Marichromatium purpuratum 984: one gene and its partner. The protein of the gene in region 2 interacts with the protein of the main gene of each other region in a pairwise test. Links are inferred from orthologs where the notes say so. Each region holds a gene or a part of one and is shown on either strand. Other genes may lie near its edges.

What was found. Proteins that work in one complex are often made in the same cells at the same time.
Region 1: the proteins of lpdA (region 2) and odhB interact in binary tests that used the Escherichia coli proteins (3 or more experiments, as listed by UniProt). The link is inferred for Marichromatium purpuratum 984 from one-to-one orthologs.

What each region holds. Positions count from the first base shown.
Region 1 is NZ_CP007031.1:2,853,676-2,856,674, forward strand. It holds odhB (2-oxoglutarate dehydrogenase complex dihydrolipoyllysine-residue succinyltransferase), read left to right. Parts: upstream 1-871; coding sequence 872-2,128; downstream 2,129-2,999. Other genes in the region: MARPU_RS12380 (2-oxoglutarate dehydrogenase E1 component), read left to right, coding at 1-875; MARPU_RS12390 (flavin prenyltransferase UbiX), read right to left, coding at 2,197-2,832; mpl (UDP-N-acetylmuramate:L-alanyl-gamma-D-glutamyl-meso-diaminopimelate ligase), read right to left, coding at 2,883-2,999. UniProt on the Escherichia coli protein: E2 component of the 2-oxoglutarate dehydrogenase (OGDH) complex which catalyzes the second step in the conversion of 2-oxoglutarate to succinyl-CoA and CO(2).
Region 2 is NZ_CP007031.1:1,428,388-1,432,603, forward strand. The notes cover bases 581-3,488. They hold lpdA (dihydrolipoyl dehydrogenase), read right to left. Parts: upstream 2,927-3,488; coding sequence 1,235-2,926; downstream 581-1,234. Other genes in these bases: MARPU_RS16585 (hypothetical protein), read left to right, coding at 581-997; aceF (dihydrolipoyllysine-residue acetyltransferase), read right to left, coding at 3,041-3,488. In the rest of the region: more of MARPU_RS16585, read left to right, coding at 1-580; more of aceF, read right to left, coding at 3,489-4,216. UniProt on the Escherichia coli protein: Lipoamide dehydrogenase is a component of the glycine cleavage system as well as of the alpha-ketoacid dehydrogenase complexes.

The DNA of each region.
Region 1 (2,999 bases), 1.4 Mb from region 2 along the record:
TCGACTCGATCCTCTCCGAGGAGGCGGTGCTCGGCTACGAGTACGGCTTCGCCACCGCCGAGCCGCACGCGTTGACGCTGTGGGAGGCGCAGTTCGGCGACTTCGCCAACGGCGCCCAGGTGGTCATCGACCAGTTCATCACCTCGGCCGAGACCAAGTGGGGACTGCTCTGTGGATTGGTGATGCTGCTCCCGCACGGGCTCGAGGGCCAGGGTGCGGAGCACTCCTCGGGCCGGCTCGAACGCTTCCTCCAGCTCTGCGCCGAACACAACATCCAGGTCTGCACCCCGACCACCCCGGCGCAGATCTTCCACCTGCTGCGCCGTCAGATCGTCCGCGACTATCGCAAGCCGCTGGTGGTGATGACCCCCAAGAGCCTGCTGCGCCATCGTCTCGCCGGCTCCTCGCTCGAGGAACTGGCCAGCGGCCAGTTCCAGCCGCTGCTGCCCGAGGTCGACACGATCGACCCGGCCGAGGTCGAGCGCGTGGTGTTCTGCAGCGGCAAGGTCTACTACGACCTGCTCGAGGCGCGTCGCGCGCGTGGCCTGGGCAATGTTGCCATCGTCCGCATCGAGCAGCTCTACCCCTTCCCCAAGCGTCAGTTCGCCGAGGTGATCGAGACCTACGCGCATACCGAAGAGATCGTCTGGTGTCAGGAGGAGCCGCAGAACCAGGGCGCCTGGGACCAGATCAAGCACCGCTTCCACTGTCTGATCCAGGACGGCAAGCGCCCCTACTACGTGGGACGCCCGGCCTCCGCCGCCCCCGCGGTCGGCCATCGCGCGGCCCATGTCGAGCAGCACGAGCGCCTGATCGACGAGGCGCTGAGCGGTCGTTTCAACCCGAGCATGAACAGAAGGATCCCGCCACAATGAGTGAAGTCCGCGTACCCGCCCTCCCCGAGTCCGTCGCCGACGCCACTGTGCTGACCTGGCACAAGCAGCCCGGCGAGCGCGTCTCACGGGCAGAGACCCTGGTCGACCTGGAGACCGACAAGGTGGTGCTCGAGGTCCCGGCGCCGGCGGACGGCGTCCTGGGCGAGATCAAGGCCAAGGAGGGTGAGCTGGTCACCTTCGACACCGTCCTCGCAGTGATCGCCGAAGGCGCCGCACCGAGCGCGCCGGCAGCCCCCAAGACGGCGCCGGCCAAGTCGGCCCCAGCGGCGCCGACTCGCCAGACGCCTCCGGCCGCCGCGCCGGAGCCGGCGCCCGCGCACGAGCCGATCATCACCCCGGCGGCGCGCCGACTGGTCAAGGAGATGGCGCTCGACCCCAGCCAGATCCACGGCAGCGGCAAGGACGGCCGGGTGCAGAAGGCCGATGTCATCGCCTTCCTCGACGAGCGCGAGCGCCAGGCCCCGGAGGCCACCGACGAGCACCTGCTCGAGCAGCAGGCGCCGGCCTCGCCGAGCCTCACCGGCGAGGCCGGACGTCCCGAGCAACGCGTGCCAATGACCCGACTGCGCGCGCGCATCGCCGAGCGGCTGCTCGAGGCGCAGCGCAACGCCGCCATGCTGACCACCTTCAACGAGGTCAACCTGTCGGCGCTGATGACCCTGCGCAAGCGCTACAAGGACCGCTTCGAGGAGCAGCACGGAGTGCGGCTCGGGCTGATGTCGTTCTTCGTCAAGGCCACGGTCGAAGCGCTCAAGCGCTACCCGGTGCTCAACGCCACCGTCGACGGCGAGGACATCCTCTACCACGGCTATTACGACATCGGTATCGCGGTCAGCTCGCCGCGCGGTCTGGTGGTGCCGATCCTGCGCAACTGCGACCAGCTCACCATGGCCGACATCGAGGGCGGCATCGCCGAGTTCGCCACCAAGGCCGAGAGCGGCTCGTTGAGCTACGAGGAGCTGACCGGCGGCACCTTCTCGATCACCAACGGTGGGGTGTTCGGCTCGATGCTCTCGACGCCGATCCTCAATCCGCCGCAGAGCGGCATCCTCGGCATGCACAAGATCCAGGAGCGCCCGGTGGTGGAGAACGGCGAGATCGTCATCGCGCCGATGATGTATCTGGCCCTCACCTACGACCACCGCATCATCGACGGCCGCGAGGCGGTGCAGTTCCTGGTCGCGATCAAGGAGCTGCTCGAGGACCCGGCCTTGCTGTTGCTCGGGGTCTGACCCCAAAGCGCGCCCAGCACCGGGCGCGCAATCACGTCACTGCACGCCCCCCGCCCCGAGGGGGCGCGCTACTCCTCCAGCTCCCGTCCCCAGCGCTCGAGCAGATCGTGCTCGACACCGAGATGATCGAGCACCCGCGCCACCATGAAGTCGACCAGCGCCTCGACGCGCTGCGGACGGTGATAGAAACCGGGGCTGGCGGGCATGATCACCACCCCGTTGCGCGACAGGCTGAGCATGTTCTCCAGGTGGATGCTGGTATAGGGCGTCTCGCGCACCACCAGGATCAGCTTGCGCCGCTCCTTCATCGCGACATCGGCGGCGCGGTCGATCAGACAGTTGGAGATGCCGGCGGCGAGATTGGCGAGGGTCCCCGTGGTGCAAGGACAGACCACCATCGCATCGGGCGGGTTGGAACCGCTGGCCACCGGCGCCGTCCACTGCTGACGACCGAACACCCGCAGCTGACCGACCTCGGCATCGAAGCGATCGCTGAAGAAGCGCTCGGCCTCGGCCGGTCGCGAGGGCACCTCCAGCCCCAGCTCCATCTGCAGCACCACCTGTGCCGCCTGCGAGACCATCACATAGACGCGCATCCCGGCGCCGACCAGGGTCTCGATCAGACGCAGCCCGTACTGCGCCCCCGAGGCACCGGTCAGCGCCACCGCGACGGTCTGCGGCCATTGGCTCGGAACATGGGTCATCGATGCATCTTCCCGTGATTGACTGAGTGGTTGCCGTGCGCTGGAAGTGGTCACGACGCGCGGGCACGCCCGAGGGCATCGAGCAGACGCTGGTGGATCCCACCGAAACCGCCGTTGCTCATCACCAGCACCTGATCGCCGGGGCGCGCCTCGGCACCCACTCGCGC
Region 2 (4,216 bases):
GGCCGATGCAGCCGTCGCCGAGGAGACCGCGCCCGAGGCCGATGCAGCCGTCGCCGAGGAGGCCGCGCCCGAGGCCGATGCAGCCGTTGCCGAGGAGGCCGCACCCGAGGCCGATGCAGCCGTCGCCGAGGAGGCCGCACCCGAGGCCGATGCAGCCGTCGCCGAAGAGGCAGCGCCCGAGGCCGATGCAGCCGTCGCCGAAGAGGCCGCACCCGAGGCCGATGCAGCCGTTGCCGAGGAGGCCGCACCCGAGGCCGATGCCGTCGTCGCCGAGGAGGCTGTTCCTGCAGCGCCTGCAAAACCGCGCCTGACCTCTGCGCCGACCCCGCCCTGGATGCGTCACATGACCCCGCTCTTCAAGGCTGAGCCTGAGGTGGTGGTCGAGGAGGTCGTGGAAGAGGTTGCGCCCGAGGCCGAGGCTGTCGAGCCGGCATCGACCGGTATCTTCCCGTCCTGGGTGCATGGTGTCGGTGCTGCCGCTCCGACGCAGGCTGCGACCCAGGAAGCCGTCGCCGAAGAGGCCGTGACCGAGGAAGCCGTCGCCGAAGAGGCCGTGACCGAGGAAGCCGCTGCCGAAGAGGTCGTGGCCGAGGACGTCGCTGCCGAAGAGGTCGTGGCCGAGGAAGCCGTCGCTGAAGAGGCCGCTGCCGAAGAGGCCGTGACCGAGGAAGCCGTCGCTGAAGAGGCTGCTGCCGAAGAGGCCGTGACCGAGGAAGCCGTCGCTGAAGAGGCTGCTGCCGAAGAGGCCGTGACCGAGGAAGCCGTCGCTGAAGAGGCCGCTGCCGAAGAGGCCGTCGCCGAAGAGGCCGTGACTGAGGAAGTCGCTGCCGAAGAGGTCGTGGCCGAGGACGTCGCTGCTGAAGAGGCCGTGGTCGAGGAGGCCGCTGCCGAAGAGGCCGTGGTCGAGGAGGCCGCTGCCGAAGAGGCTGCGCCTGCTGCACCGGCTCGCCGCTCGTTCGGTATCCTGCCCAGCTGGCTCCACTTCGACCAGCACTGATCGTCTGGTGGGGTCTGGAGCGATTCGGGCTCCGGACTCATCGGACCTGTCAGGGCCGAGGATCCTCGATCCTTGGCCCTGTGTCTTTCTGCCGTCCCTTCTTGACTCGACTCTGGTTCCTTGTCTTCGGGATCGCTGCCCAGTTCGCGCGTTCGGCCCTCGAAAGTCGCGCGCTGATCTTATCGCGCGGGCTCGATGACTCGTGACGCGCGTGCGCCACGAGTCGGCGATGTTCGCTCAGCGTTTCTTTGGTGGCAGCAGATCGGTGATCGAGCCGTGCGCCATCTCGGCGGCCAGCCCGATGGTTTCGTTGAGCGTCGGGTGGGGGTGGATGGTGAGGGCGATGTCCTCCATGTCGGCGCCCATCTCGAGCGCGAGCACCGCCTCGCCGATCAGTTCACCGGCGTTGGGACCGACGATCCCGGCGCCGAGGATGCGCTTGGTCTCGGGGTCGAACAGCAGCTTGGTCATGCCCTCGGTGCGATGGATGCCGAGCGCGCGGCCGCTCGCCGCCCAGGGGAAGACGCCCTTCTCGTAGGCGATACCCTCGGCCTTGGCCTTGGTCTCGGTCAGTCCCATCCAGGCGACTTCGGGATCGGTATAGGCCACCGAAGGGATGGTGAGCGGGTCGAACAGCGCCGGCTGGCCGGCGATCACCTCGGCGGCGACCTTGGCCTCGTGGGTGGCCTTGTGGGCGAGCATCGGGCCGCCGACCACGTCGCCGATGGCATGGATGTGCGGCACATTGGTGCGCATGTGCTGGTCGACCTTGATGAAGCCGTGCCGGTCGACCTCGACGCCCGCCGTCTCGGCGTCGATCAGCGCGCCATTGGGGCGGCGACCGACGGCGACCAGCACCTTGTCGTAGGTCTCCTCGCCGTCGTGCTTGCCCTCGAAGCGGACCTGGATGCCGTCATCGGCGGCGGTCATCGCCGCGACCTTGGTCTCGAGCATCAGCTTGCGATAGCGCTTCTTGGCGACCTTCTCGAAGCTGCGCACGAGATCGGCGTCGCACCCCGGCATCAGCTGCGACTGCAGCTCGACCACGTCGATCTCGGCGCCGAGCGCGGCGTAGACGGTGGCCATCTCCAGCCCGATGATGCCGCCGCCGACGATCAGCATGCGCTCGGGGATGTCGCGGATCTCGAGCGCGTCGGTCGAGTCCATCACCCGCGGGTCGTCGTGCGGGAAGCCGGGAATGGTCATCGGCGAGGAGCCGCAGGCGATGATGCAGTGATCGAAGCGCACGCGCCGCTCGCCCTCGGCGGTGTCGACGACGATGCGGTTGGGGCCGCTGAACCGGCCCGTGCCCTGGATGACCTCGACGCCGCGCTGCTTGGCCATGCCGGCCAGTCCGCTGGTGAGCTTGGCCACCACCTTGTCCTTGCCGGCGCGCATCTTGTCGAGATCGATCTCGGGGGCGGCGAAGGTCACGCCCATGGCGCCGAGTTCCTTGGCCTCGTCGATGATCGCGGCGGTGTGCAGCAGCGCCTTGGAGGGGATGCAGCCGACGTTGAGACAGACCCCGCCGAGGGTTGCGTGACGCTCGATCAGGGTGACGCGCTTGCCCAGGTCGGCGGCGCGGAAGGCGGCGCTGTAGCCGCCGGGGCCGGCGCCCAGCACCACCACCTCGGTGACCTGTTCAGCGGGGTCCGTGGTAGTGTCTGGAGCCGACTCCGAGCCTGCCGCCAGCGGCGCCAGGGTCAGGATGGTGGCGCCCTGCGAGACCCGGTCACCGACGCCAAGATGGATCTCCTGGACACGTCCGGCGGCGGGGGCGGGGATCTCCATGGTGGCCTTCTCGCTCTCCAGGGTGATCAGCGAGGTCTCCTGCTGCACCGTGTCGCCAGGGGCGACCAGGACCTCGATGACCTCCACGTCCTTGAAATCCCCGATGTCCGGGACCGTGACCTTGATGGTGTCGCTCATAGTGTGCTTGCTTCTCGATGGGCCGCGATGGGCGCTCTATGGGTGGTCGGGTTCGGCGCCTCATCCTATACGATCCCGGGGGCCAGGCGAAGGCTGACCCCGAGGATCAGGGGGTCACAGCAGCAACTCGCGGATGTCGCCGAGCAGCCCGCCGAGCAGGGTGGTGAAGCGGGCCGCATCGGCGCCGTCGACCACCCGGTGGTCGTAGGAGAGCGAGAGCGGCAGCAGCAGGCGGGGGACGAAGCGCTCGCCGTCCCACACCGGCCGGGTGGCGGCGCGGGAGACGCCGAGGATGGCCACCTCCGGGGCGTTGACGATGGGGGTGAAGGCGGTGCCGCCGATGCCGCCGAGGCTGGAGATGGTGAAGCAGCCGCCCTGCATCTCGTCGGGGCGCAGGCGTTGGGTGTGGGCGCGTGCGCCGAGATCGGCCAGCTCGCCGGCGAGGGTGCGCAGCCCCTTGCGATCGACGTCGCGCACCACCGGCACCATCAGCCCGTTGGGGGTGTCGACAGCCACGCCGATATGGGTGTAGTGCTTGTGGATGAGATGCTCGCCGTCGGCATCGAGCGAGGCCTTGAGCAGCGGCATCCGGGTCAGCGCGGTGGCCACCGCCTTGAGCAGGAAGGGGATCAGGGTGAGCCTGACCGAGGCGTCGTCGGGGTCGGTCTTGTGGGCGGCGCGGAAGGCCTCGAGTTCGGTGATGTCGGCCTCGTCGAACTGGGTGACATGGGGGATGCCGGTCCAGCTCTGGTGCAGGTGGCGCGCGCTGATCCTGCGGATGCGTCCGAGTTCGACCCGCTCGACGGGGCCGAATCGGCCGTGGTCGATCGTCGGCGCTGGCGTCGTGGCGGTCGTCGCCGGCGAGGCGGCGGAGTGACTGGACGGCTCGACGGTGGTGAGGCTGCGCTTGACGAAGGCGCGTACGTCATCCTTGAGCACACGCCCCTTGGGGCCAGAGCCCTTGACCACGTCGAGATCGACGCCGAGTTCGCGGGCAAAGCGCCGTACCGCCGGGCTGGCGTGGGCCTTGCGCCCTCGGGCGATTGCGGCGACGTCCTCCGGGCGTGGCAGCACCGGGGCCTTGCGCGGCGCCGTCTCGCCCGGCTGCGGCGCGGTGGTGGGCGCGGCTGGTGGCGTGTTGTCGGTGTTCGGCCGCGTCGGCTCGGGCGTCGCGGGCGCGTCGGTCTCGGCGGGGGCATCGGCGCGCAGCATCAGGATCAGGTCGCCGGTGTTGAGGGTATCGCCGACGACGACCGCCAGCTCGCTGACCACCCCAGCGGCGGGGGCGGG